DNA from 4 places in the Nocardioides zeae genome. Region 2 is predicted to be linked to each of the others. Evidence: riboswitches for the same ligand, from Rfam matches in the RefSeq annotation. Region 2 holds a riboswitch; each other region holds the start of a gene.
The links. Region 2 has a riboswitch for cobalamin ahead of QE405_RS06040 (ribonucleoside-diphosphate reductase subunit alpha). Riboswitches for the same ligand answer to the same signal wherever they lie in the genome.
Positions count from the first base shown of each region.

Region 1 (7,343 bases), 850 kb from region 2:
ACCAGGCGCCGCTGGTGACGGTCCAGCCCGACGACGTCTGGTACGGCGCGGTCCAGCCCGACGACGTACCGGAGCTGGTCGCGGAGCACCTGCTCGCCGACCGTCCGGTGGACCGCCTGCGGCTGCCGCGGGTCAGGTCATCGACAGCGGCTGGGCCGTCGACTCCAGCACGCTGAGCCACAGGTCGCCGTCGGGGGAGACGTTGTGGGCGCGCTTCGTGACGGCCGGGATCGGCACGTTCACGAAGCGGTGGCGGCGGCGTCCGACGACCATGTCGGTGCGTCCCGACATGGCGGCGTGCACGGCGGTCTGGGCCAGCCGCGCGCAGTAGACGGCGTCGGCGGGGTCGGCCGGCACGGAGCGGATCGTGTAGCCGGGGTCGAAGTAGCGCAGGGTGACCACCTCGTCGCGCTCCGCGTAGTCGGCGCGGATGCGCTCGAGCACGTAGCGCGCCGGGTCGACGAGCACGGCGTTGCCCGAGGCGTCGGTCGCGCCGCCGGCCGCCTCGGCCAGCAGCTCCTGGGCGGCGCCCTCCGCGACCACGATGACGGCGTACCCGCGGTCCGCCACGCGGCGCCGCAGGTGCGCGAGCAGGCCGTTGGGGCCGTCCATCGCGAACGGCACCTCGGGGATGAGCACGAAGCTGGCCGTCTGGGCGGCGAGAGCCGAGTAGCAGGCGATGAAGCCGGCGTGGCGCCCCATCGTCTTGACGATGCTGACGCCGTTGACCGCCGCCTGCGCCTCGACCTTCGCGGCGGTGATCGACTCGGCCGCCTTGGCGAACGCGGTCTGGAAGCCGAAGCTCTGGCCGATGTGCGGGATGTCGTTGTCGATGGTCTTCGGCACGCCCACCACCGCGATCTCGAGCCCGCGGCGCTCGATCTCCTCGTGGATGACGTGGGCGCCGCGCATGGAGCCGTCGCCGCCGACCACGAAGAGGATGTCGATGTCGTGGCGCACGAGGGTGTCCACCATGACACCGGGGTCGCGGGCGCCGCGCGAGGAGCCGAGGACGGTGCCGCCGCGCTCGTGGATGTCGGCGACGGACTCGCGGGTGAACACGACCGGCTCGAGGCCGGACTCGGGGTCGAGGCCCGCGTAGCCGTTGCGGAAGCCGAGCACCTCGGGCACGCCGTAGTGGTCGTCGAGCGCCCGCACGACCGCCCGGATGACGTTGTTGAGCCCGGGGCAGAGACCGCCGCAGGTGACGATCGCGGCACGGGTCGTGCGCGGCGGGAAGAACAGCCGGGCGCGGGGACCGCCGGCCTCGAAGGTCGCGATCTCCTCCCACGGCACGTCGCGGCCCTGCACGAGCTCGACCGTGTCGTCCATGAGGATCCGGTCGCTCTCGGCCACGTAGTACTGGTTCGTCGCCCGGCCCTCGACGTACGAGGCGAGCGGGGAGTCGAACCTCGGCGCACCGAGGGTCTTGACCTGCAGGTCGGCGAGGGTCACCACGGGTCGTGACCCTATCGGGCGGCGAGCCTTCCGGCACGGTGGCCTAGGCTGCCCCCGACCTTCCGCCGACGGACCCAGGAACCCGGTGCGACTCCGGGGCGGTTCCGCCACTGTGAACGACGTCGCGACGTGCGGCGTCCAGCCAGACACTGACCGACGGCGGTCCGATCCGACGGGGCGAGAACCCCGAGGAGGAGCTCCGCCGTGCCGCGTATCGCGCTCGTCTCCACGTCCGACACCGACCTGCTCTCGGCCCGCGCCAGCGGCGTCGACTTCGTCGTCGCCAACCCCTCGCGCCCCGCCCACGAGGGCATGGGCGCCGAGCTGGCCGCCGCCGACCTCGTCGTGGCCCGCATCCTCGGCGGGCCCGACGACCTCTGCAGCGGCTTCCGCCGCGTCGTCGGCACCGGGGTGCCGACCGTCGTGCTGGGCGGCGAGCAGGTGCCCAACGCCGCGCTGATGGAGCGCTCGACGGTGCCCGTGGGCGTGGCGGCCGAGGCCCACCGCTACCTCGCCGAGGGCGGCCCCGAGAACCTCGCGCAGCTCCACGCGTTCCTCTCCGACACCGTGCTCCTCACGGGTGAGGGCTTCGAGCCGCCGGTCGTGCTGCCCGCCTGGGGCTGGGCGGAGCGCCCGCACGCGACCCCCACGCCGGACGGTCCGCGGGTCGGGATCCTCTACTACCGCGCCCACCACGCCTCGGGGAACACCGCCTTCGTGCACGACCTCGCCGACGCGGTCGACGCGGCGGGCGGGGTCGGCCTGCCGGTCTTCTCCTCGTCGCTGCGCACGGCCCCCGACGCGCTCTACGACGCGCTCGGCTCCCTCGACGCCCTCATCGTCACCGTCCTCGCGGCGGGCGGCTCCACGCCGGCCGGCGCGAGCGCGGGCGGGGCCGACGAGTCGTGGGACGTCGAGCGGATCGCCGCGCTCGACATCCCGGTGCTCCAGGCGCTCGCGCTCACGAGCAGCCGCGCCGAGTGGGAGGCGTCCGACGACGGCGTGACCCCGCTCGACTCCGCCACGCAGATCGCGATCCCGGAGTTCGACGGCCGCATCATCACGGCGCCGTTCTCGTTCAAGGAGGTCGACGAGGACGGGCTGCCGCGGTACGTCGCGGACGCCGAGCGCTGCCGCCGTGTCGCCGGCATCGCGACCGCCCACGCGCGTCTCGGCCGCACCGAGGCCGCCGAGAAGCGGTTGGTGCTCATGCTCTCGGCGTACCCGACCAAGCACTCCCGCATCGGCAACGCCGTCGGCCTCGACACCCCGGTGTCGGCCATCCGGCTGCTGCGCGCGCTCCGCGCCGAGGGCTACGACCTGGGTCCCGCGGACGGCGAGATCACCCGCCTGCTCGACCTGCCCGACGAGACGGCGGCGGGCGACGCGCTCATCCACGCCCTCATCGCGGCCGGCGGCCAGGACGAGGAGTGGCTGACCAACGCGGACCTGACGGACGCGCACGTGCGGATCACGCCGGAGCAGTACGCCGCGTGGACCGCCGACCTGACCCCGACGCTCCGCGAGGAGATCGAGCAGGCGTGGGGCCCGGCGCCCGGCAAGCTCTTCGTGAACGACGACGGCCACGTCGTGCTCGCCACCCTGCGCGCCGGCAACGTCGTGCTGATGATCCAGCCGCCCCGCGGGTTCGGGGAGAACCCGGTGGCGATCTACCACGACCCGGAGATGGCGCCGAGCCACCACTACCTGGCGGCGTACCGCTGGATCGCGGCCCCCCAGGCCGACGGCGGCTTCGGGGCGCACGCGGTCGTCCACCTCGGCAAGCACGGCTCGATGGAGTGGCTGCCCGGCAAGAACGCCGCGCTGTCCGCCGACTGCGCGACCGACGCGGTGGCGGGCGACCTGCCGCTGATCTACCCGTTCCTCGTCAACGACCCGGGCGAGGGCGCGCAGGCGAAGCGCCGTGCCCACGCGACGATCGTCGACCACCTCGTGCCGCCGATGGCCCGGGCCGAGGCGTACGGCGACATCGCGCGGCTCGAGCAGCTGCTTGACGAGTACGGCAACATCGCCGCGATGGACCCGGGCAAGCTGCCCGCGATCCGGGGCGAGATCTGGACCCTCATGCAAGCCGCCCAGATGCACCGCGACCTCGGGCTCGACGAGCGTCCCGAGGACGACGACTTCGACGACTTCCTGCTCCACGTCGACGGCTGGCTCTGCGAGGTCAAGGACGCCCAGATCCGCGACGGCCTCCACGTGCTCGGTGGTGCCCCCGAGGGCGAGGCGCGGGTGAACCTCGTGCTGGCGATCCTGCGGGCCACCCAGGTGTGGGGCGGCCAGGCGGGCGCCGTACCGGGTCTGCGGGCGGCCCTCGGCCTCCCGACGGGTGCCGGCAAGGAGCCGAGCACCGCGGAGGTGGACGCCGTCGAGACGCGCGCCCGGGCCCTCGTGCTCGGCCTGGAGGAGCGGGACTGGGACCCGGCCGCCGTGCCGGAGGTCGTCGGTGCGCTCGAGGGCGACGCCGACCCCGCGGTCGCCCAGGTGCTGACGTTCGCCGCGACCGAGGTCGTGCCGCGCCTGGCGCGCACGACGGACGAGCTGACGGCCGTGCTGCACGCCCTCGGCGGCGGCTACGTGCACGCGGGCCCGTCGGGCTCGCCGCTGCGCGGCCTCGTCAACGTGCTGCCGACCGGCCGCAACTTCTACACGGTCGACCCCCGCGCCGTACCGTCCCGGCTGGCCTACCAGACCGGCGCCGCGATGGCGGAGTCGCTGCTGGCCCGCCACCGCGAGGACACGGGGGAGTGGCCGGCCTCCGTCGGCCTCTCCGCGTGGGGCACCTCGGCGATGCGCACGAGCGGCGACGACGTGGCCGAGGTGCTCGCCCTCCTCGGCGTGCGCCCGACGTGGGACGAGATGTCGCGTCGCGTGAACGGCCTCGAGCCCGTGCCGCTCGACGAGCTGGGCCGGCCGCGCATCGACGTCACGCTGCGCATCTCCGGCTTCTTCCGCGACGCGTTCCCGCACGTCGTGGAGATGCTCGACGACGCGGTGCGCATGGTCGCCGAGCTCGACGAGCCCGCCGAGCTCAACTTCGTGCGGGCCCACGCCCAGGCCGACCTCGCGCGCCACGGCGACGAGCGGCGGGCCACGACCCGCATCTTCGGCTCGGCGCCCGGGGCGTACGGCGCCGGGGTGCTGCAGGCCATCGAGTCGGGCAACTGGCGCACCGACGACGACCTGGCGGAGGTCTACACGGCGTGGGGCGGCTTCGCCTACGGCCGCGACCTCGGCGGCGTCGCGGCGACCGAGGACATGCAGGAGAACTACAAGCGCATCGCGGTCGCGGCGAAGAACCTCGACACCCGCGAGCACGACATCGCGGACTCGGGCGACTACTTCGAGTACCACGGCGGCATGGTCGCCACCGTCCGTGCGCTGACCGGCACGGCACCGCGGGCCTACGTCGGCGACTCGACCTCGCCCGACGCCGTCCGCACCCGCTCGCTCGCGGAGGAGACGGCCCGCGTCTTCCGGGCCCGCGTCGTCAACCCGCGCTGGATCTCCGCGATGCAGCGCCACGGCTACAAGGGCGCCTTCGAGCTCGCGGCGACGGTCGACTACCTGTTCGGCTTCGACGCGACGGCCGGCGTGGTGCGCGACGACATGTACGAGTCGCTCGCCCGCGCCTACGTGCTCGACGAGGACGTGCAGGCCTTCCTCCGCCAGTCGAACCCGTGGGCGCTGCGCGGCATGGTCGAGCGGCTCTCCGAGGCGGCCGACCGGGGCATGTGGGCCGAGCCGGACCCCGAGGTCGTCGCGGCGATGCAGCAGGTCTACCTCGAGGTCGAGGGCGAGATCGAGGACCGGTGAGCCAGCCGTGAGCCCGCGCCGCCTCCACGTCGTCGGCCTCGGCTGCGGCGACCCCGCCCAGCTGACCGGCCAGGCCGTCGCGGCGCTGCGCGGGGCGGCCTACGGGCTCGCGCCCCGCAAGGACCGCGGGTCCGGTGACGACCCGCTCCTCGCCGTACGGCGTGCCCTCCTCGCCGAGGTCGCCCCCGGTCTGGAGGTGGTCGAGGTCGCCGACCCCGAGCGCGACCGGTCGGCGCGGGTCGTGGGTGACGCCGCGGCGTACCGGGGTGCGGTGGCGGACTGGCACGCGGCGCGGACGTCGGCCTACGAGCGTGTGCTGCTCGAGCGCCCCGGCGACGTCGCGCTGCTGGTGTGGGGGGACCCGGCGTTCTACGACTCGACGCTGCGGATCGTCGACGCGGTGCTGGCGCGGGGGGCCGTGGTGGCCGAGGTGGTCGTCGTGCCGGGCATCTCGAGCCTGCAGCTGCTCGCGGCTGCGCACCGGATCGTGCTCCACGAGGTGGGGCAGCCGATCACGGTCACCACGGGCCGCCGGCTGCGCGAGGCGGTCGACGCCGGCGCCGACAACGTGCTCGTCATGCTCAACGCCTCGCTGGAGCTGGACGGGCTCGAGGACTGGACGATCTGGTGGGCGGCCAACCTGTCCGCGCCCAGCGAGCGGCTGGTCGCGGGGCGTGTCGGCGACGTGCTCGACGAGGTGCTGGCGGCGCGGGAGGCGGCGAAGGCCGAGGCGGGGTGGATCATGGACGCCTACCTGCTGCGGGCGCCGGCGGGCTGAGGACGGAGGAGGAGCGGTGAGCGACGACGCGGAGCGGCTCGCCCGGCTCGTCGCTGCCGTCGACGCGGTGTACGCCGCCGATCCGCGCGCTGCGACGTGGCCGCCGCCGTGGGACGGCGGCCCTCCGGAAGACACCTACAGCCGGGTCACGCGTCCGGAGCGCTACCGCATCGTCGGCGCCCGGGTCGAGGCCTGGTGCCGGGTGCTCGTGGAGGCAGGGCTCGCGGTCCGGGAGACAGCGGTGGCGCCCTGGGGCTGGCGGCTCACGAACGGACCGGAGGACCTGACGCGGTTGCGGCCGGTCGTCGACGGCGCGGTGCCGCTCCTCCTGGACGTGGGCTCGACCGACGTGCCGGGTGACCACGTGCAGATCGGCGTCGGGGAGCCTGCCGTCGAGGTCGCGATGGTGCCGCCCTGCGGGTGCGATGCGTGCGACGACGGCTCGGAGGAGCTGCTCGACGCCGTCGACCTGCGGATCGGGTCGACGGTGGCGGGCGTGCTGGTGCACGAGTCCGGCCACGGGTGGTCGCGGACGGTGACGATCGGGGGGTGGTCCACGACCAACGCCGACCGTGCTGATGTCGAGCGGGCGGAGGCGGCACGCACGGGCCACCGGCCGTGGCGCACCGTCGCCGGGCCCGCGTGGTGGAGCTGATCCGGCCTGCTCGAGAAGGGGTCACGAACGACAGCGGATCCGGCCCCGGCGATGTCGTCCGTGCCCCTTGGTGAGATCCGCGGGCTCGGGGCGCAAGGCGTGGTCTCATCCTCGAGAAGTTCTGCGGAACAGACGCAGTCGTCAGCCTGCCGGGAGTGCATCCGTTCCACAGGACTCCAGCGGTAGGCCGGTCGCCCCCCTTCCGCGCGGCATGATGCCTGCCAGACGATCAGCAGGAGGTGCCGTGCGGACACGAGGGACGGATGAGGTCGAACGTCTCGGTGAGCTCACGACCCAGTGCGACGCGGCGTGCTTGACGGTCGTACCCGCGTCGATGGGTCTTCCAGCCCTGGCGGCGCACTGGAGGATCGACATCGACGCGCCGGTCGAGGTCACCCCTGACGGCCCCCCGTACGACCCGTCCGGCCGTTCCTTGCACGGCTATGTCTGGTTCATCCAGGTCGGGCACCAGATCCTCGTCGTCGAGGAGAACGGTTTCACGGGCGACCAGGACGAGCTCCTGGCGCGTCTCAGTGAGGAGTCGGGTGGCGCGCGCGTGGCATCGGCCTTCTGGAACGTCAACGCGGTGGTCAGGTTCGGGGCAGCCGAGGGAGG
Region 1 is NZ_JAUTAN010000001.1:2,104,632-2,111,974, reverse strand. Features, by position in the region: gene QE405_RS10065 ((2Fe-2S) ferredoxin domain-containing protein) at 1-176, shown strand, start outside; gene QE405_RS10060 (ATP-dependent 6-phosphofructokinase) at 133-1,458, opposite strand; cobalamin riboswitch at 1,511-1,630, shown strand; gene cobN (cobaltochelatase subunit CobN) at 1,663-5,295, shown strand; gene cobF (precorrin-6A synthase (deacetylating)) at 5,303-6,073, shown strand; gene QE405_RS10045 (DUF6226 family protein) at 6,090-6,728, shown strand; gene QE405_RS10040 (DUF6461 domain-containing protein) at 7,063-7,343, shown strand, end outside.
Region 1: another riboswitch for cobalamin. It lies ahead of cobN (cobaltochelatase subunit CobN); the one in region 2 lies ahead of QE405_RS06040 (ribonucleoside-diphosphate reductase subunit alpha).

Region 2 (7,343 bases):
GGCACCGACGCGATCTTCACGTCGGGCTCCTTCGGCGGTCCCCAGGCCATCTTCGACACCGCCGGCGTCACCAACGCGACCGCCGCGGTCGAGGACACCTGGACCGAGGTCGGCTGGGAGACCCTCGCCGCCTCGGACCCCGACGTCATCTTCTTCGTCGACTACCCGGGGCAGTCCTACGAGGACAAGGTCGCCGTCCTGCAGGCCAACCCCGCCTCCCGGGACCTGGAGGCCGTGCGCGAGGAGCGCTTCGTCAACCTGCCCTACGCGATGTGGGTCTCGGGCCCGATGAACATCGACGCCGCCGAGTGGGTGCGCACCGCGGTCGAGCACTTCGGGCTGGCGCCGGAGTCGGGCGTCGAGCCCACCCTCGACATCACCGCGCTCGACGAGCTGCCGGGCAACGACTGGATCGGGTGACCCCACCCGTGAGGCCCGACCACGACGTGCTCGTGTGCCACGACTGCTGCTGCGGCACGGCCCGCAAGCACCCAGGCGTCGACCACGACGACCTCGTGCAGCACCTCCGCGACACCGTGCCCGCGGGCACGCGCGTGCGGGTGGTGAGGTGCCTCGGCGAGTGCGAGCGGAGCAACGTCGTGGTGGTGCGCGACCTGAGCACGCCGGGACGCCCCCGTGACACCTGGCACGGGGGCGTGCTCGACCGCGCCGCGGTCGACCGCATCGTCGCGCCGCTGTCCGAGCCGCGAGCGACAGGACACAACATCTAGGTAGTTGCATCGATGTGATTCCCGTATATGGTGGTCGGCGCAGCTGGTTCGACCCGTCCTCCAGACGGGTCGTCGCAAGAGGGAATCCGGTGGAAGACCGGAACTGCCCCGCAGCGGTGAGTGGGAACGACCTCCGTCAACAAGCACTGGGCACGGCCGACGCCAGCCTGGGAAGCGACGGACAGTAGGCCGGAGCACGATCGCCCACGAGTCCGAAGACCTGCCAGTGCCTCGCCCCCGACGGGCGAGGGTCCGCGACCCCGAGGGAGGGTCGGAGGATCGAACGCCGGCAGGAGGCCTCCCGTGAGGGTGGAGCGGCCTGTCCGTCGACCGTTCCTGCTGTCTCCCCCTCGTCCGCGGACGTGCGTCCCGCGACGTTCCACGAGGGGTGGAGACGACATGAGCACCACGACCAACGGCCGGATCGAGGTCGTCAAGCGCGACGGCACCCGTGTGCCCTACGACGGCTACGAGATCGCCCGGTCCATCGAGGAGGCCGCGGCCGGTCTCGACGACGGGGTCGCCCGCGCGACCCAGCTGCGTTCCGAGCTCGAGATCACGCTCTTCGACGGCATCACCAGCGAGCAGCTGGACGAGGCCGTCGTGCAGGTGGCGCTGCAGAACGTGAAGGACGACCCGGCCTACGACACCATCGCGTCGCGCCTGCTCGTCAAGAGCCTCTACAAGGGGATCTTCGGCGAGGGGGTGACCCGGGACGAGGTCTACGCGTTCCACGGCGAGGCCTTCGTCGCGTTCGTCCTGCGCGGCGTCGAGCTCGGCCTGCTCGACCGCCGACTCGGCGAGCTCTTCGACCTGGAACGGCTCGGCGCCGCGCTCGACCCGGACCGCGACGACCTGCTGCGCTACGTCGGCGTGCAGACCATGCGCACGCGCTACATGGTCGCCGGTCCCGACGGGCGCCCGCTCGAGATGCCCCAGTTCTTCTGGATGCGCGTCGCGATGGGGCTCGCGCTGAACGAGGACGATCCCACCCGCGCCGCGGAGCGCTTCTACGACAAGATGTCGCGCCTCGAGTACCTCGCCGCGGGCTCCACGCTCGTCAACGCCGGCACGTCCTACAGCCAGCTCTCGAACTGCTTCGTGATGCAGATGGAGGACGAGATCGAGCACATCGCGAAGTCGGTGCGCGACGTCATGTGGCTGACGAAGGGCACGGGCGGCATCGGCCTCTCGGTCACCAAGCTCCGCGCCGAGGGGTCGCCGATCGCGTCCAACAACACCACCTCGACCGGGCCGGTCCCCTTCATGCACACGATCGACTCGACGCTGCGTGCCGTGAGCCGCGGGGGCAAGAAGTTCGGTGCGCTGTGCTTCTACATGGAGAACTGGCACCTCGACTTCCCCGCGTTCCTCGACCTGCGCCAGAACTCCGGCGACCCCTACCGCCGGACCCGCACGGCCAACACCGCCGTGTGGATCTCCGACGAGTTCATGAAGCGCGTCGAGGCGGACCAGCCCTGGTACCTCTTCGATCCCGCCGAGGTGCCCGACCTGGTCGAGCTGACGGGGGCTGCCTTCTCCCGGCGCTACGCGGAGTACGCCGCCGAGGCCGAGGCCGGGCGGCTGCGCCACCGGAAGGTCGGGGCCCGTGAGCAGTTCAGGGCGATCCTGACCGCGCTGCAGTCCACCTCGCACCCGTGGCTGACGTGGAAGGACACGATCAACACGCGCGCCCTCAACCACAACACGGGCACGATCCACCTCTCCAACCTGTGCACCGAGATCTGCCTGCCGCAGGACCGCGAGAACGTCGCCGTCTGCAACCTGGCCTCGATCAACCTCTCGCGGCACGTCGTGGGACGGCGCCGCGGCGCCGGCGGGGAGGGCGCCCGCATCGACTGGGACCGGCTCGCGGAGTCCACCCGCCTCGCCGTGCGCCAGCTCGACAACCTCATCGACATCACCGTCTCCTCGGTGCCCGAGTCGGAGCACTCCAACGAGCGCAACCGCGCCCTCGGGCTGGGCGTCATGGGATTCACGGACGTCGTCGAGCGCTGCGGGCACAGCTACGCCTCCCCCGAGGCCTACGAGCTCATCGACCGGGTCATGGAGTTCGTCTCCTGGCACGCCATCGACGCCTCCGCCGACCTCGCGCGGGAACGCGGCTCCTACGCCCACTTCCCCGGGTCGCGGTGGAGCCAGGGGCTCGTCCCCATCGACTCCCTCGCCCTGCTCGAGGCGGACCGCGGCGTACCGGTCGAGGTCGACCGCACCACCCGGCTCGACTGGCACACGCTGCGGGAGAAGGTGGCCGGCGGCATCCGCAACTCGACCCTGCTGGCCATCGCCCCCACCGCGTCCATCGGGCTCGTCGCCGGCACCACGCCCGGCCTCGACCCGCAGTTCAGCCAGATCTTCAGCCGCACGACGAGCTCGGGCAAGTTCCTCGAGGTCAACCGCAACCTCGTCGAGGACCTGCGCGCCGCCGGCCTCTGGGAGGAGGTGCGCGACGACCTGCTCCGCCACCAGGGCGACCTGGCCCGGGTGGCCGCGGAGCGCGCGGACCTCACGATCCCCCGTGAGCTGGTCGAGATCTACCAGACGTCGTTCCAGCTGCCCGGCCGCGCCTACCTCGAGGTCGCGGCCCGCGCGCAGAAGTGGATCGACCAGGCGATCAGCCGCAACATCTACCTCGCGGACCGGAGCGTCGCGTCGATGGTCGAGCTGTACGCCGCGGCGTGGCGGATGGGCGTGAAGACCACCTACTACCTGCACATGATGCCGCGGCACACCGCCGAGCAGAGCACCGTCAAGGTCAACAAGGCGGACGGCCGCACCCCGGCGAGCTCCGGGGCGCGTCGGGGCTTCGGTGCCGCCGCGCCGGCACGTCGCGGCTTCGGTGCCGCAGCGCCGGCAGCACCCGTCGTACCGGCCGTCGTGCCCGACGTCGTGCCCGGCGACGTGCAGGAGCTGGAGGTGGTGGGCGAGGCCGCCTGCCCGGTGGACCCGCAGGAGCGGCTGCAGTGCGAGTCGTGCCAGTGAGCGCCGCGGAGGGCCGCCGGGGCATCCTCGGCACGGGCATCGAGGAGGGCCTGCTCCTCAAGCCGGTCACCTACCCGTGGGCGATGGAGCTCTACGACCAGGCCGTCGCGAACACCTGGTTCCCCAACGAGGTGCAGCTCGGCGAGGACCTCGCCGACTTCGAGCGGATGAGCGACGACGAGCGTCGCGCCCTGACGTTCCTGATGAGCTACTTCAACCCGAGCGAGCTGCTCGTCAACAAGGCCCTGGCGTTCGGCGTCTACCCCTACGTCAACGCGGCGGAGTGCCACCTCTACCTCGCGAAGCAGATGTGGGAGGAGGCCAACCACTGCATGAGCTTCGAGTACGTCCTCGAGACCTTCCCCATCGACCGGGAGGCGGCCTACGCCGCCCACGTGGACGTGCCCTCGATGGCGGCGAAGGAGGAGTTCGAGGTCCGCTTCATCAAGCGGATGACCGAGCAGACCCTGGACATCACCACGGTCGAGGGCAAGCGCGACTTCGTCCGGAACCTCATCGCCTACAACGTCATCCTCGAGGGGATCTGGTTCTACTCCGGGTTCATGGTCGCGCTGAGCTTCCGGCAGCGGAACCTGCTGCGGAACTTCGGCTCGCTCATCGACTGGATCGTGCGGGACGAGTCCCTGCACCTGAAGTTCGGCATCAACCTCGTCCTCACCGTGCTGGAGGAGAACCCCGAGGTCGCGACCGAGGAGTTCGCCGACGAGATCAGGCAGATGATCCTCGACGCGGTCGCGATGGAGGAGGCCTACAACCACGACCTCCTGCCGAACGGCATCCTGGGCCTCAACGCCGACTACATCAACCAGTACGTGCGGTACCTGGCCGACCGCCGCCTCGACGAGCTCGGCTTCGGTCCGCACTACGGCGTCGCCAACCCGGCGAAGTGGATGGCGGCGGCGAACGACACGCTGCAGCTCGTCAACTTCTTCGAGGCCATCAACACCTCGTACGAGGTCAACGCGCGGCAGGACTGAGGCGATGTCCTGCATCGGCTTCCTCAGCCCGGCGCACCGGGCCGCCCTCGCCACCTCCGGCGAGGGCGGTCCCCCGCTCTCCGCCTTCACCTCTCCCCCGGCGTCGGCGAGCAAGGTACGCCGCGTGCGCGCCCTCGCGGCCGACCCGACGACGGCGATCCGCGAGAGCGCGGCCCTGTCCCAGCACGCACCGATGGACGTCCTCGAGCACCTCGCCGCCGACGCCCAGTCGTCGGTCCGCGCCTGCGTCGCGCGCAACCCACGCACGCCGACCTGGGTGCTCGCCCTGCTGGCCGAGGACGCCGACAACCGGGTGCGGGGGTGGGTCGCGGCCCACCGCCTGTGCCACCCCGACCTGCTCGCCCGGCTCGCCGACGACCCCGACCCCGCGGTGCGGGCGGTCGTCGCGTGGGCCGCCGGCTGGCAGCCCTAGCACGCGGAAGCGAGACGACATGTACGAGAGCAGACGCCTGCGACGACGGCGCCTGTGGGCCGAGCGCCAGCAGGCGAGGCTCCTGGCCTGGTGGGGCCGGCGACGTTCGACCTCTGCCGGCGGCGCGAGCCCGGGCTGAAGACTCGAAGAACCGGCTTGCTGCAAATGTCTTGCAATAGCGCTATGGTCGCAGCAACCTTCGACCCGATCCACCCCAGGAGCGACCGTGCCCGACTACGTGCTTCCCGACCTGCCCTACGACGTCGCCGCGCTCGAGCCGTACATCTCGGGCGCGATCATGGAGCTGCACCACGACAAGCACCACGCGACCTACGTGAAGGGCGTGAACACGACGCTCGAGCAGCTCGAGGAGGCGCGCGCGACCGACACCTTCACGCACCTCACGGGGCTGGAGAAGTCGCTGTCGTTCCACCTGGGCGGCCACCTGAACCACTCGATCTTCTGGCCGAACATGTCTCCCGACGGGGGCGACAAGCCCACCGGCGAGCTCGCCCAGGCCATCGACGAGTTCTTCGGGCGCTTCGACAGGTTCCGCGCCCAGTTCCAGGCCAACGCCCTCGGCATCCAGGGCTCCGGCTGGTCGATCCTCGCCTGGGACGTCCTCGGTGAACGGCTCCACGTCGTGCAGCTCTACGACCAGCAGGGCAACCTGCCCGCCTGCCTCGTCCCCCTGCTCATGCTGGACATGTGGGAGCACGCCTACTACCTCGACTACCGGAACGACAAGGCCACCTTCGTGGCGCAGTGGTGGAACGTCGCCAACTGGGCCGACGTCCAGGCGCGGTTCGACCGCGCCCGCGCCCAGACCCCGGGGCTCCTCGCATGAGTGCGCGGCAGGAGACCGGGCTGGACGGGCTCCTGGGCTCCGCCCAGCAGGTCGCCGGGCTCGTCGCGGCGCGCGGTCGCGGCGACATCGACGGCGCCCGGGCACTCACCCGCCAGCTCGTCGAGGACGGCGACCTCGCCGGCGGCGCGCTCCTCGTGGCGGAGCTCGCCCTCGGCCTCCTCGCGCGGGAGTCGGGACGGAGCCTCGACGAGGTGGTCGGGCAGCTCAACCTCCGACTGATGCAGCTGCCCCACGCCTGAGCCTGGTCGTGCGCCGCGCACGCCGCTGGACTCCGCCCGCCGCGCCCGCTCCGACACCGAGGAGCAGCAGCACCCCACCGGGGACGAGCACGACCCACGGCGCGACCTCGAGGTAGCGCAGTCCCTCGGCCAGCATCGCGCCCAGCTCGGCGGCGTCCGGGTCCGCGCCCAGGCCGATGAAGCTGAGGCCGGCGATCGCCACGGCGTTGAGGGGCAGGCGGGCGAGCGCGTGCTGCGCCAGGGGACCGAGGACCCCGGGCAGCAGGTGCACGACGCCGACCCGCGCCCGCCCGAGACCGAGACGACGGGCTGCCCCGACGTGTCCCGCACCACGTGCCTCGACGACGAGGCCGCGGGCGTGGACCGCGAGCGGGATCCAGGCGACCGCGGCGACCGCGACGCAGGCGCCGAGGAGGCCCGGCCCGAGCGCGGCGGCGACGACCATGCCGACGACCGTGCTCGGCACGGTCACGAGCACGTCCATCGCCCCCACCCGGAGACGGCGGGCGGCGAGTCCCACGAGGAGGGCGACGGCGAGCGCCAGCACGCTGACCAGCACGGCCAGGCCGACGGTGCGGACCGTCGCGTCCGCGACACGGCCCCAGAGGTCGTGCCCGACCGCGTCGGCGCCGAGGGGGTGCCGCACACCGGGAGGGGCGAGGCGAGCGGCGAGGTCCGAGGACCCACCGTCGCGGGGCAGGCCACCGAGCACGAGGACCGCCAGCACCACCGTCACCAGCACGACGACCCGCGGCGACCCGTGGGACGCGTCGGCCGTCACCCCGAGATCGTCACGGCCGGTCGCGCCGACGAGCAGCAGCCGGTGCAGGAGGAGCGCCGCCCCGGCACCGGCGAGACCGAGGCCCACGACGGCCAGCAGGCAGGCCTGGAGCACGGGGACGTCCTGCGTGAGCGCCGAACGCACCGCGAGCGACCCCACCCCCGGCACGCTGAACACCTTCTCCACGGCGACCGCCGTGCCGAGCATCCCGACCCACACGACGGCGACCTGGGACGCGCCCCGGCCGACGACGCGGCGCGCCAGTGCCCGGGCCACCGGGGCCGTCGGCA
Region 2 is NZ_JAUTAN010000001.1:1,253,187-1,260,529, reverse strand. Features, by position in the region: gene QE405_RS06050 (ABC transporter substrate-binding protein) at 1-420, shown strand, start outside; gene QE405_RS06045 (hypothetical protein) at 429-731, shown strand; cobalamin riboswitch at 758-973, shown strand; gene QE405_RS06040 (ribonucleoside-diphosphate reductase subunit alpha) at 1,131-3,734, shown strand; gene QE405_RS06035 (ribonucleotide-diphosphate reductase subunit beta) at 3,758-4,732, shown strand; gene QE405_RS06030 (variant leucine-rich repeat-containing protein) at 4,737-5,165, shown strand; gene QE405_RS06025 (superoxide dismutase) at 5,392-6,012, shown strand; gene QE405_RS06020 (hypothetical protein) at 6,009-6,272, shown strand; gene QE405_RS06015 (ABC transporter permease subunit) at 6,238-7,343, opposite strand, start outside.

Region 3 (7,343 bases), 880 kb from region 2:
TGCAGGTGCTGTTCTGCACGGGGCAGAGCGACCCCCGCAGCTGCGCGCTGTCCCCGGAGCAGCAGGCGTTCCTCGACGCGCTCGACCTCCCGGACGGGGTGGCGGTGCCGATGAACTTCCCGTACGACGCGGGCCTGGCGCCGCACCGCGCCGTACCGCTGTGGCTGGCGAGCCTGCGCCACCTGGTGCTGGCGGTGCGGATCCGGCTGCCGGGGTGGGCGTCGGCTCATCGGGCTCGGGTCGAGGCGCAGCTGCGACGGGCCGACCTGACGCTCGTGCTCGCGGGGAGCATCGGGCTCGACCTGCTGGGTCGGCTCGAGCTCCCCGCCGACGTGCTGGCGCGTGTCGTGGTCGTGGCCTACGGGCCCGTCGCCACGCGACCGCCGGCCTGCCGGACCGTGCGGGTGGCGAGCCGCCACGACTGGCTGGCCCGCTGGTGGGCCGCCGACGTGGAGGTGGAGGCGGGACACCTCGACTACCTCGCCGCGCCCGAGCTCCTGGCCGTGTGCCGGGAGGTGGTGGCGGGGCTGCTGCCGCGCTCGGGGGATGCGCGGTGAGCGCCCGGGTCGACCTGGTCGTGCCCCCCATGGCCGGTCACCTCCACCCGGTGCTGGGGATCGCGGCGCGGCTCGTGCGGGAGCAGGACCTCGAGGTGCGGGTGCTGAGCACGGCGGCGGCGCTGCCGGCGATCGCGGGGACGGGAGCCGACGCGGTCGAGCTCCTGGCCGGCGCGGACGACGTGGTCGCGGAGGTGGTCGACCCGCCGTACCGCGTCGGGAGCAACCCCCGCCTCCTCGTGCGGCAGCTCCGGGCGACGGCCGCGCTGCAGGTGCGGCTCGCGGAGGAGCTGCGGGAGGCGTGGCGCGGCGAGCGTCCCGACCTCGTGCTCGCCGACTTCACGATGGCCGCGGTCGGGCCCACCGCCGACGCCGTCGGGATCCCCTGGTGGACGACGCACCCTTCCCCCTGCGCGATCGAGGCGCGGAGCGGCCCGCCGTCGTACGTCGGCGGGTGGCGCCCCGGGCGGGGACCCCTGGGGCGTGCGCGGGACGCGGCCGGCCGGCGGTTCGTGCGGGGCTTCAAGAGCGTGGCGCCGCGGCTCGCCGGGGCGCGGCTCGACGACGTCGGGCTGTCGTCGCTGTACCGCGTGGACGGGTCGGAGGCCATCTACTCCGCCGAGCGGGTGCTGGCACTGGTGCCGGGGGCGATCGAGTACCCGCGGGCGCTCCCGGCCGCGGTGCGGTACGTGGGGCCGGTGCTGTACACGCCCTCGCCCTCCCGTCGTCCTCTCGTGCTGCGCCCTGGGTGCCGGCACGTGCTCGTGACGGCCGGGACGCACGTGGCGTGGCACCGGGAGGCGCTGGTCGGGGCTGCTTCCCGGGCGGCGGCGGTGCTGGCCGCGCGGGATGTGGAGCTGCACCTGAGCCTGGGGCGGGCGGGGGCCTCACTGCCTGCGGGCGTGTCTGTTCCCGACGGTCTGGCCGTCCACGACGTCGTCGACTACACCCGCGACCTGGGGCGCTTCGACGCCGTCGTCCACCACGGCGGCTCCGGCGTCCTCGGCCACACGCTCGCCGCCGGCCTGCCGTCGGTCGTGTGGCCGGTCGACTACGACCAGCCCGACCACGCGGCGCGCCTGGTCGACGCGGGCGTGGCGGTGCGGCTGGAGCACCCGGAGCGGCTGGCGGAGGCGGTGGTGCGGGTGCTGGAGGACCCGTCGTGCCGCGACGCCGCGGGGGCGGTCGCTCGCACCATCGCGGCCCGCCCCGCCCTCGAGACCATCACCGCCGCCGTACGCGCGCGGCTGGGGGTGTGAGCGCGTCGAGTTGGGTTGGACGGCGCGGCGTGGGCGTCGAGTTGGGTCGGACGGCGCGGCGTGGGCGTCGAGGTGGGTTGAACGGCGCGGCGGGGGGCGTCGAGGTGGGTTGAACGGCGCGGCGGGAGCGTCGAGTTGGGTTGTACGCCGTGGTGCGGGCGGGGACTCGTCGCTGCGTACGTGACAACTCGACGACAGCCGGTGCCGGTCATCCACAGATCACCACCAAGAGGTGGTCATCGCACACGTGTTCGACTAGAGTGGGGTCATGGATCGGGGGACCCAGCACACGGCGGCGACGGCGGCGACTGCGTTGATCGACGCGGTCCGCGAGCGCGCGACGGCGGCTCGTCTTGCGGAAGCGGCTGCGTTCGTCGCGGTGGGTGACTGGGCGGCTGCGCACACCTCTGAGGAGGTCGTGGGGGATCCGATCACGGTGCTGGGTGAGTGGCACGAGGAGTCCTACGCCGAGACCCTGGCCGGGGACCAGTTCCTCGAGCTGGGTGGGCCGGGGGCGCCGGTGGTGGCGGAGTTCTGCATCGGCGAGGTCGCCGCTGCTCGGGGGTGCTCGTTCGACGCCGCACGGCGACTGGTCGGCGACGCGATCGAGCTGCGCTACCGCCTCCCCCGGGTCCACGCCCGGATCGCCGCGGGCGAAGTCGACGTCTGGCGAGGACGCCGAATCGCCCAGACCACGCGCACGCTGACCTTCGAGGCGGCGGGGTTCGTGGACCGGCACGTCGCGTACGTCGCGCACAAGGCCACCGGCCCCGAGGTCGACCGGCTCGTGGCCGAGGCCGCGGCTCGGTTCGACCCCGAGACCACCGAGGCCGAGCGGGCCGAGGCCGACGGAGGACGCCACCTGACGATCGAGCTGGGCGACGTCGGCTACGCAGATCCGTTGACCGGGACCATCCGCGGCACGGTGGACGTCCACGGGACCCTCGACCTCGCCGACGCGCTCGACCTGGAACGCACGGTCGCGCACGTCGCGCGGCAACTGACCGAGCTGGGCTGCGACCAGGACCTCGACGTCCGCCGCTCCATCGCCCTCGGTGAGATCGCCCGGCGCTGCGACGGGGTGGCGACGTTGGAGTACGACGCGGACCAGCCGCCCACGCAGCCGCCCACGCCGACGCGGACACGGCGGGAGGTGGTGCTGTTCGTGCACCTCGACCAGGCCGCCATCACCGGCACCCTCAACGGATTCGGCCCCGGGATCGACGCCTGCACGGGCGCGACCGGCATCGACCTCGCCCGCCTCGACACCCCCGGCGCACCGCGAGGGGTCGTCACGGCCGAGCAGGTCCAGGCCTGGTGCGCCAGCCCCGACACCACCGTCACGATCAAGCCGGTCATCGACCTCAACCTCGACGACGCCGGGAACGGCTACAGCCCACCGGACCGGATCGCCGACCACGTCAGAGCCCGCTGGCCGAGATGCGTCTTCCCATACTGCACCCGCTCATCGAGAACCGCCGACCTCGACCACTGCCGCGCCTACGACGACAACGGCCCACCCGGCCAGACCTCGACGACCAACCTCTTCCCGCTCTGCCGACGCCACCACCGCATGAAGACCCACCGCGAGATGACCACCGGCAACAAGTGGACCTACCGCCCCACCCACCCAGACAACGGCGAACCACCCAGCGCACTCATCTGGACCAGCCCGACGGGCCTGCGCTACCTCGTCGACCGCGACGGCACCCGCGTCTGGCCACCAACAACGACCTAGCGCCACCCCGCCGCCACCGCACCAGCAAGCCGCCCGTCCCCATCCGTGGCCGGGCGGCGCAGCATGCCCCGACCCCGACCCCGATGAGCGCTCAGGCCTCCGGCGTCCGCCCCAGCAGCACGGGTACGACCTGGTGCTCCAGCAAAGGCGCCAGCGGCAGGTCGTCGGGCAGGTCCTCGGGGTCCACCCACCGCACCTCGGCGATCTCGGCGCACGCGACGGGCTCGCCCAGGGCGCGGGCGGTGAACACGGTCGACTCCAGCGTCGCCCCGGGCTCGTTGGCGGCGGCGCCGTGGAACTCCCCGAGCAGCTCGACGTCGGCCAGCTCGACGCCGACCTCCTCGCGGATCTCCCGGATGGCGGCGTCGCGCGCGGTCTCCCCCGGCTCGAGCTTGCCGCCGGGGAGCATGAACCGCGCCGTACCCTCCTTGCGCACGCTCAACAGCCGCCCCCGGTCGTCGCGGAGGCAGACGGCGGCGACGACGAAGTGGAGCGGCTGGGCGGGCACGACCGGCAGGCTAGCGCGTGGGGGCGAAGGTGCGGCGCCCGACGACGACGGCGTCCTGGCCGAGCGGGACGACCGCCGGACTCCCAGGACGACACGACGACCGAGCACGCAGCGCGGCGCGACCACCACGACCGGCCGCGCACCGGCCCGACTAGGGTGAGCGGCGTTCGTGAGGTGCCCCGCGAGCACGGTCCGGAGAGACAACCGGAGCGTGCGGGGAGAATCTGGGAAGCCGGTGAGAGTCCGGCACAGGGCCCGCTGCGGTGACCGTCGCCTGTTCGCGCAGGACGGCGGAAGTCCGAAGACCGGCCTCGCGACGCATCCATCCGATGGCAGAGCGAGCGGGAGCCCCACATGCCACAGCACTACCCCTTCACGGCCGTCGTCGGCTCCGACGACATGATCCTCGCGCTGCTGCTGACGACGGTCAGTCCTGAGATCGGCGGCGTCCTCGTCCGCGGCGAGAAGGGCACGGCCAAGTCCACCGCGGTGCGCGCGCTCGCCGCCGTCCTCCCCCCGATCGACGTGGTCGCCGGCGACCGGTTCTCCTCCGACCCGGCCGACCCGAGCCCCCTGTCGCCGGATGCCCCGTTCGCGGCCGACGCCGGCGTGGAGACCCGCCCGGTGCGGCTCGTCGAGCTGCCCGTCGGTGCCACCGAGGACCGCCTCCTCGGCTCCCTGCACCTGGAGAAGGCGCTGTCGGCGGGCGTGGCGGAGTACGAGCCCGGCCTCCTCGCCCGCGCCCACCGCGGCATCCTCTACGTCGACGAGGTCAACCTCCTCCACGACCACCTCGTCGACCTCCTGCTCGACGCCGCGGCGATGGGCCGCGCGACCGTCGAGCGCGACGGCGTCTCCGTCGTCCACGCCGCCCGCTTCGTGCTCGTCGGCACCATGAACCCCGAGGAGGGCGAGCTGCGCCCGCAGCTCCTCGACCGCTTCGGCCTGACCGTGGAGGTCGCGGCGCCGCGGGAGCCCGCGCTGCGCACGGAGGTCGTACGCCGCCGCCTCGCCTTCGACGCCGATCCCGCCGCCTTCGCGGAGCGGTACGACGCGAGCGAGACCAGCCTGCGCGAGCGCATCGCCGCCGCGCAGGTGCTGGTGACCGAGGTGGCGCTGGGCGACGGCGCCCTGGCGAAGATCGCCGAGGTGTGCGCGGCGTTCGACGTCGACGGCCTGCGCGCCGACATCGTCACGGCCCGCACGGCGATCGCCCATGCCGCCTGGCACGGTCGTCGCCACGTGCTCCGCGAGGACATCCGCGCGGCGGCCCTGCTGGCGCTCCCGCACCGTCGACGCCGCAACCCCTTCGACGCCCCGGGCATCGACGAGGAGCTGCTCGACCGGATCCTCGGGGACGACGAGCCCGACCCCGAGCCGCCCCGGCAGCCGGACCAGCCGGACCAGCCGGACCAGCCGGGACCCGAGGACCAGCCGGGACCCGAGGACCGACCGACCGAGGACAGCCCCGACTCCCCGGGCGACACGCCCCCGCCGAGCACCGACGGCCCGCCGAGCACCGACGGCCCGTCGAGCGAGACACCGCACGCCACCGACGCTGCTCCCGACGGCCCGGACAGCCGGGACGACGCCGAGGCCAGCGAGCCCACCACCCCCACCCCGGGCAGCGCCGAGGTCACGACGGTGGGCGCGGGCGCGCCGTACCGTCCCCGCCTGCTCCGCGTCGCCGGCACCGGCGAGGGCGAGGCGGGCCGCCGCTCCCGCGCGATCACGTCGAACGGTCGTCGCATCGGGAGCACCCCGGGCACCGGGGCGGGCGGCATCGACCTCCCCGGCACCGTCCGCGCCGCGGCGCCCCACCAGCACGGCCGCGGCCGGCGGAGCGGTGCCCTGGTGCTGCGGCCGAGCGACCTGCGCGGGGCGGTGCGGGAGGGGCGGGAGTCGAACCTCGTGCTGTTCTGCGTCGACGCGTCGGGCTCGATGGCCGCGCGCAAGCGCATGCAGCAGGTGAAGACGGCGATCCTGTCGCTGCTGATGGACGCCTACCAGCGCCGCGACAAGGTCGGGCTCGTGACGTTCCGCGGGCTCGACGCCGAGCTCGTCCTCCCGCCGACCGGCTCCGTGGAGGCGGCGGCCCGCCGGCTCGAGGACCTGCCCGCCGGCGGCCGCACCCCCCTCGCCGAGGGCCTCCTCGTCGCCGCGGACGTGCTCCGGCGGGAGCGCATCCGCGACCCGCGCCGCCGTCCGCTGCTCGTGCTCGTCACCGACGGCCGAGCGACCGCGGGCGCCGACCCCGTGGCGCGCTCCCGCCAGGTCGCCGCGTGGCTCGCCGACCAGGGCATCGAGACGGTGGTCGTCGACTGTGAGGCCGGACCGTTCCGGCTCGGGCTCGCCGCCCGCCTCGCGGTCGAGCTGCGCGCCACCCACCTGCCCGTCGACGAGGTGAGCGCCGAGGCCCTGGCCGGCGTCGCGCGCGCGGCGACCTCGCCCGGCAGCCGCGAGCGGGGGGTGGCCTGATGCCGAAGGGCGTCCCGATCACCGTCCCCGACGACGGCCTCACCACGGCGCAGCGCCGCAACCTGCCGCTGCTCATGGTCAACACCGGCGACGGCAAGGGGAAGTCGACGGCCGCGTTCGGGCTCGCGATGCGCGCCTGGAACCAGGGCTGGGACCTCGGGATCTTCCAGTTCGTGAAGTCCGCCAAGTGGCGCATCGGCGAGCAGACCGTGCTCGAGCGCCTCGGCCGGCTCCACGAGGAGACCGGCGAGGGCGGTCCCGTCGACTGGCAGAAGATGGGCTCCGGCTGGTCGTGGAGCCGCAAGGAGGGCTCGGCCGAGGACCACGCCCGCGACGCCGCCGAGGGGTGGGCCGAGATCAAGCGCCGCCTCGCCGAGGAGCGGCACGACCTCTACGTGCTCGACGAGTTCACCTACGTCATGGAGTGGGGCTGGGTCGACGTCGACGACGTCGTCGAGACGCTGGCGAACCGCCCCGGGCGGCAGTTCGTCGTCGTCACCGGGCGCCGCGCGCACCCGCGCCTCGTCGAGATCGCCGACACCGTGACCGACATGGGCAAGGTCAAGCACCAGATGGACCGCGGCCAGAAGGGCCAGCGAGGGATCGAGTGGTGAGCACCGTGAGCTCCCGGAGCACCGCGCTCCCCCGCCTGGTCGTCGCCGCGCCCGCGTCGGGCCACGGCAAGACGACCGTGACCGCCGGCCTCATGGCGGCCCTGTCCCGCCGCGGGCTCGAGGTCTCGGGCCACAAGGTGGGTCCTGACTACATCGACCCCGGCTACCACGCCCTCGCCACCGGCCGCG
Region 3 is NZ_JAUTAN010000001.1:2,129,546-2,136,888, forward strand. Features, by position in the region: gene QE405_RS10165 (hypothetical protein) at 1-557, shown strand, start outside; gene QE405_RS10170 (glycosyltransferase) at 554-1,816, shown strand; gene QE405_RS10175 (HNH endonuclease signature motif containing protein) at 2,085-3,554, shown strand; gene QE405_RS10180 (NUDIX hydrolase) at 3,646-4,062, opposite strand; cobalamin riboswitch at 4,218-4,389, shown strand; gene QE405_RS10185 (magnesium chelatase subunit D family protein) at 4,417-6,540, shown strand; gene cobO (cob(I)yrinic acid a,c-diamide adenosyltransferase) at 6,540-7,154, shown strand; gene QE405_RS10195 (cobyrinate a,c-diamide synthase) at 7,151-7,343, shown strand, end outside.
Region 3: another riboswitch for cobalamin. It lies ahead of QE405_RS10185 (magnesium chelatase subunit D family protein); the one in region 2 lies ahead of QE405_RS06040 (ribonucleoside-diphosphate reductase subunit alpha).

Region 4 (6,248 bases), 860 kb from region 2:
TGAGGCGGGACCGGCTCAGCCCACCGTCCGCGGCGTCCAGACGCGGCCGTGGTCGACCCGGGTCGACGTCGCCCCGACGATGAGCAGGCACTTCATGTCGACGGTCGTCGGGTCGAGCTCGCCGAGCGTCGTCACGCGCAGCTCCTCCTCGTCGCGGCCGACGTCGCGGCCGACGACCACGACCGTGGCGGGGTCGCGCACCTCGAGCAGCACCTTGAGCGCGTCGCCCAGCTGGTCGGGACGGCTCGCCGAGCGCGGGTTGTAGATACCGAGCACCAGGTCCGCCTCCGCGACCGCGCGCAGCCGCCGCTCGAGCACCTCCCACGGCTTCAGCCGGTCCGACAGGCTGACGACGGCGAAGTCGCCGCCGATCGGCGCCCCCGCGCGGGCCGCCACGGCCTGCACCGCCGAGACCCCCGGGACGACGCGGACGGGCACCGCGGCGTACGTCGCGTCCTCGGCCGCCGCCGCGACCTGCGCCTCGAGCACGGCGGTCGCCATGCCGAAGACCCCGGCGTCCCCGCCCGAGACGACGGCGACGCGCTCGCCGCGGCGCGCCAGGTCCAGCGCGAGGCGGCCGCGATCGACCTCGACGGTGTTGCCGCTCGCGTGCCGGGTGAGGCCCTCGCGGTGGGGGACCCGCTTGACGTACGGCGCGTACCCGACCACGTGGTCCACTTCGGCGAGCACGGCGGAGGCCTCGGGCGTCAGCCAGTGCGCGGGGCCGGGGCCGAGGCCGACGACGACGACCTCGGCGGGCGCGTCCACCGGGACCGCCTCTGCCGACGGCGAGGCCGTCGCCGCCTCGCCCGTCCGGCGTCCGACCCCCTGCAGGGAGTCGCCCGCGACGACGATGAGCGAGAAGTACGGCACGCTGTCGGGGTCGACGTCCGCGACCCGGAGGTGGCGCTCGGTGTCCATGGAGGCCCGCTCGACGTAGACCGCGTGCTCCAGCCGCCCCGCCGTCGCCAGTGCCCGCCGCACGGTCGGGAACCGCCGACCGAGCTTCATGATGATCGCCCCGTCGGTGTCGGCGAGGCGCCGCGCGAGCTCCGTCTCGGGCAGCGTGCCCGGGAGGATCGTCAGCACGTCGGTCTGCCGCACCAGGGGCGAGGCGATCGTGGCCGTGGCGGCGGCGAAGGCCGGCACGCCGGCGACGACCTCGGTCTCGAAGCGCTCCGACAGGGCGTCGTGCATGTACATGTACGACCCGTAGAACATCGGGTCGCCCTCGGCCAGCAGCACGACGTCGCGACCGGCCTCGAGGTGGGCGGCCAGGCGCGCCGCTGACTCCAGGTAGAAGTCGGCCATCGCCCCGGCGTACCCGCCCGGGTGGTCGGTGCCGCCCGTCGTGACCGGGTAGACGAGCTCCTCCTCGACGGCGGTCGGCGGGATCAGCCCCGCGGCGATGCGCCGCGCGTTGGACTGCTTGCCGCGGCCCGCGTGGAAGGCGACGACGTCGGCCGCGCCGATGAGCCGGGCGGCCTTGAGGGTCACGAGCTCGGGGTCGCCGGGACCGACGCCGACGCCGTAGAAGCGACCGGAGGTGGGGGCCGGGGTGCTCACTCCGCCTCCTGGGCGATCGCGTTGAGGGCCGACGCGGTCATGGCGGAGCCACCGCGACGGCCGTGGACGGTGAGGAACGGGATGCCGTGGGCCGCGGCGTACTCCGCCAGCGCCTCCTTCGACTCCGCCGCGCCGATGAAGCCGACGGGGCAGCCGACGATCGCGGCCGGGGGAGCGCAGCCGTCGGCCAGCATCTCGAGCAGGTGGAACAGCGCCGTCGGTGCGTTGCCGATCGCGACGACCGAACCGGGGATGCGGTCGGCGAGCACGGACAGCGCCGCGGCGGACCGGGTCGTGCCCCACGCCCGGGCCAGGCCCGGCACCCGCGGGTCGTGCAGCGCGCACAGCACCTCGTTGTCCGCCGGCAGACGGCGGCGGGTGACGCCGGAGGCGACCATGTGGGCGTCCGCGACGATCGGCGCGCCGGCGGCGAGGGCGCGGCGGGCGGCACCGACGAGGTCGGGGGAGACCACGACCATCGGGGCGAGGTCGGTCTGGCCCGTGCCGTGCACCATGCGCACGACGACGCGCTCGGCGTCGGACGGCACGTGGGAGAGGTCGGCCTCGGCGCGGATCGTGGCGAACGAGTCGACGTAGATCGCCTGTCCGTCGCCCTCGTAGGGATAGCGACGCGTGGGCCGCACCGGCTCCTCCGGCTCGTCCGCGTCCGGCACGACGGGCGCACCCGCACCGGGCAGGAGCAGCGAGCGCCACGGCGTCACCACGACGCGGGCGTCGTCGGCCAGGCCGTCGAGCAGGATCGCGAGGGTCCCCGGCTCGAGGCGCCCGTCGGGCACCTCGACGTGCCGGTGGAGACCGGCGGGGGTGTCGAGCTCGCCGTACGCCGGCGGTTCCGTCGCCGCCGGGAGCCGCGGGTCGGGCGGGGATGCCGGGAGCCCCGGCACGACGAGGGCCGCGGGCAGCTCGTCGACGTGCCACGGCGCCTCGGTGCCGAGGTCGAGCGCGGCGCGCGCGGCGCGGAACGCGTGGGCCACCCGGACCATCGCGGGCACCGCGTCGCCGACCGGGACCACCGGGCCCCACGTCGTGCCCCAGCGCAGCTGGACGGTGTCGCCCCCGAGGGCCACGAGGCCGACGTCGGCGCCGCGGGCCAGCACGTCCCCCCGGCCGTCGTCGAGCACGAAGAGGAAGCGCGCCGAGAGGTCGGCGAGGTCGGCGTCGGCGCGGACGGCGGCGTCGAGGTCGGCCGCCACCCCGCGGAGGTCGGCGCGTCCACCGACGAGCCCGGTGAGGGGCGAGACCAGGACGTTGCGGACCAGCTCGTGGCTGGGCGAGGGCAGCAGCCCGGTCGCTGCGAGCGCGCTGACCACGTCGGCGGGCAGCACGTCGCCGACCAGGGGCAGCGCCCGCACCTGCACGTTGGCGCGGCGGGTCAGGTGGAGGTCCCCGTCGCCGTACGTCGCGGAGACCGCCGCCAGTGCGCGCAGCTGCCCGACGGTCACGGCCCCGCCCACGAGGCGCAGGCGCACGAGCCCACCGTCCTCGGCGGGCCAGGGACGGGAGACGCCGGGACACAGGTCGGTGCGGGTGCGCGTGGTCATGCGGGTCCTCGCTGGTCAGCGGGCCCGTGCGCGAAGCCCGTCGTCCTCGACCGGGTGGCGGCTGCCGCCCGGTGCCAGCAGGTCTTCGGACTCGGGGTCGTCCGAGCGGAGCGCCTTCCCGGAGGACCCTCCAGTGGCTGCGTGCCCCGCCCGTCGCCCACACCGCTGCGCGTCAGTCCCGGACTCCCACCGGGTTCCCTGCCCCCTCGCGGGGGTCGACTGGCGGCGGTGACCTTACCAACCGTCCTCGGTGACGAAGTCGGCGAGCGGTCGCGCGATGGTCCACCCGTCGAGCTCGAGGGCCGGCCGGTCGGGGAACGCGGGCACCGGACCGAGGCACAGCACCGCCACCGGCTCGGCCCCGGCGGGCATGCCGACCAGCTCCGCCAGGGCATCGGGCTCGAACAGCGAGACCCACCCCATGCCGAGACCCTCGGCGCGGGCGGCGAGCCACAGGTTCTGGATCGCGCAGGAGACCGACGCGAGGTCCATGTGGGGCATGGTGCGCCGGCCGAACACGTGCGGCTCGCGGCCCTCGCGCAGCGCCACGACGAGCAGCTCCGCGCACTCCCGGATCCCCTCGACCTTGAGCCGCAGGAACTCCGCCGCGCGCTCGTCCAGGGCCGCGGCGGTGGCGCGGCGCTCCTCGTCCACGAGGGCGTGGATGCCGCTCCGCAGCTCCGGCGAGGTGATGCGCACGAAGCGCCACGGCTGCATGAGACCGACGCTCGGCCCGGCGTGCGCGGCGGCCAGGAGGCGGGCGAGCACCTCGGCGGGCACCGTCGCCCCGGGCAGGAACCGGCGCATGTCGCGCCGCTCGCCGATGACGCGGTAGACCGCCGCACGCTCGTCGGCGGTGAAGGCGTGGGGCGAGACCGGCGCCGGTGCGGGGGTGGGGTCCGAGGGCGTCACGGCGGGCGAGGCTAGCCGCTGGCCGTCGTGCGACGTACGCCACACGACCCACGACGGCCGCGTGCTGCTAGGTTCCGGAGCGCCAGTCGTGCTCACGCAGAGCCAGGGAACCCGGTGCGAATCCGGGACTGACGCGCAGCGGTGAGGGTGACGGGCGGGACACGCGCCACTGGGCCCCGGCCTGGGAAGGCGTCCCGTCCGGACGAGCCCGAGTCCGAAGACCTGCTGGCCGCGGCGTCCGCGTTCCGAGCGGGCCGTCGCGTCACCTGTCCTCCTGGCTCCGCGACCGAGCCACGACACGAAGGATGGCCATGCCCACCCCTGCCCGCACCCTGCCCACCCGCACCCTGCCCACCCGCGCCCTGCCGGCGCTCGTCGCGACCCTCGTCGCCGCCCCGCTCGTCCTCACCGGGTGCGCGGCCTCGGAGGCCGAGGACGCGTCCGGCTCGGTGACCCTGGAGAACTGCGGCGAGGAGGCGTCCTACGACGCGCCCGTCGAGCGGATCGTGGCGACGAGCAACTCCGCCAACGTCGGGACCCTCCTCCGCGTCGGAGCGATCGACCGGATAGCGGCGATGTCGCTCAGCGCCGGCAACGACGCGCTCATGGACGCCCTCTTCGACGTCGAGGTCGGCGACGTGCCGCGGCTGGTCAGCCCGATCTCGATGGAGGCGGTCGTGGGCGCGGAGCCCGACCTGCTCGTCGGGTCCTACTCGGGCCTCTTCTCGGGCTCGTCCGGTGTCACCCGCGAGGACGCCGCGGAGCGCGGCATCCCGACCTACGTCATCTCCGACTCCTGTCGGCAGGACCCCGCGGCGGGCGCCTCCTCGGCCCTCGGCACGATGGATCCCTGGGACGCCGTGCGCGCGGACCTCGAGAACTACGGCGCGCTCACCGGCAACGAGGACGAGGCCGCCGCGGCCCGTGCGGAGCTCGACGAGCGCCTCGCCGCCCTGGCCGACGCCCCGCGCGGCGACGCCCCGCCGAGCGTCCTGCTCTTCGACTCCGGCGAGACGGACCTCTACACGTCGGGTCGCAACGGCCCGCCCCAGGGGATCATCGAGGCAGCCGGCGCGACCAACGTCTTCGACGACGAGGACACGACGTGGTTCCGTGCCTCGTGGGAGGCGGTCGCCGAGCGCCAGCCCGACGTCATCGTGGTCATGGACTACCGCAGCGACGCGGCCGACGAGGTCGAGCAGAAGATCGCGACGATCCGGGACCAGGCGGCGCTCGCCGGTTCCGCCGCGGTCGCGGAGGACCGCATCATCGTGCTTCCGCTGGCGCTCTTCACGAGCGGCTACGGCAACGTCGAGGCGGCGGAGCAGCTGCGGGCCGGCCTCGAGCGGCTCGGCCTGCTCCCCGACTCCGGGATCACGGGCACGATCGACCTCGACGCCCTCCCGTGACGGGCGCGGCGACCGAGGTCGCCCGCCGTGTCCCCACCGGGCCGCTCCTGGTCGTCGCCGGTGCGGCGCTGCTCGTCAGCCTGCCGGTCGCGACGGTGTGGGGCACGACGACCCTCGACCTCGGCGTGGTGGTGGACGTGTGGCGGGCCCGGCTCGGCGGCGCGCCGCTCGCGTCGTCGGCGGACACGATCGTCTGGAACATCCGGGCGCCCCGGGTGGTGCTCGCCGCCCTCGTCGGCGCCGCCCTGGCGGTGGCCGGGACGGTGGTGCAGACCCTCGTGCGCAACCCGCTGGCCGACCCCTACCTCCTGGGTGTCTCCGCCGGGGCGAGCGTCGGGGCGACCGCCGTGCTCACCCTCGGCGTCCTCAGCGTGCTGGGCACGTGGGCGCTCACCGCGGGCGCGATGACCGGCGCGGTGCTCGCCGCCGTCGTGGTCTTCGGGGTCACGCTCGCCCAGGGCGGGCTGACCCCGCTCCGGCTCGTGCTGACCGGCACGGTGCTGGCGTCCGCGTTCTCCGCGACGGCGAGCTACCTGGTGTTCCGCAGCGACGAGCCGCAGGTCGCGCAGGGCGTGCTGTTCTGGCTGCTCGGCTCGCTGGCGCGGGCGGCGTGGGACCAGCTGCTGCTCCCGGCGGTCGCGCTCGTCCTGGCCGTCGTCGTCCTCGTGGCCGTGCGCGGCTGGCTCGACGGGTTGCTCGCCGGGGCGGACGTCGCCCGTGCGCTCGGGGTGCCGGTACGCCGGCTCCGCGTGGTGCTCTTCGTCCTGCAGGCCCTCCTGGTCGGGGTGACGGTCGCGGT
Region 4 is NZ_JAUTAN010000001.1:2,113,583-2,119,830, reverse strand. Features, by position in the region: gene QE405_RS10105 (hypothetical protein) at 1-3, shown strand, start outside; gene QE405_RS10100 (precorrin-2 C(20)-methyltransferase) at 16-1,566, opposite strand; gene QE405_RS21065 (precorrin-8X methylmutase) at 1,563-3,128, opposite strand; cobalamin riboswitch at 3,188-3,367, opposite strand; gene bluB (5,6-dimethylbenzimidazole synthase) at 3,363-4,040, opposite strand; cobalamin riboswitch at 4,122-4,270, shown strand; gene QE405_RS10080 (ABC transporter substrate-binding protein) at 4,352-5,449, shown strand; gene QE405_RS10075 (FecCD family ABC transporter permease) at 5,446-6,248, shown strand, end outside.
Region 4: another riboswitch for cobalamin. It lies ahead of QE405_RS10080 (ABC transporter substrate-binding protein); the one in region 2 lies ahead of QE405_RS06040 (ribonucleoside-diphosphate reductase subunit alpha).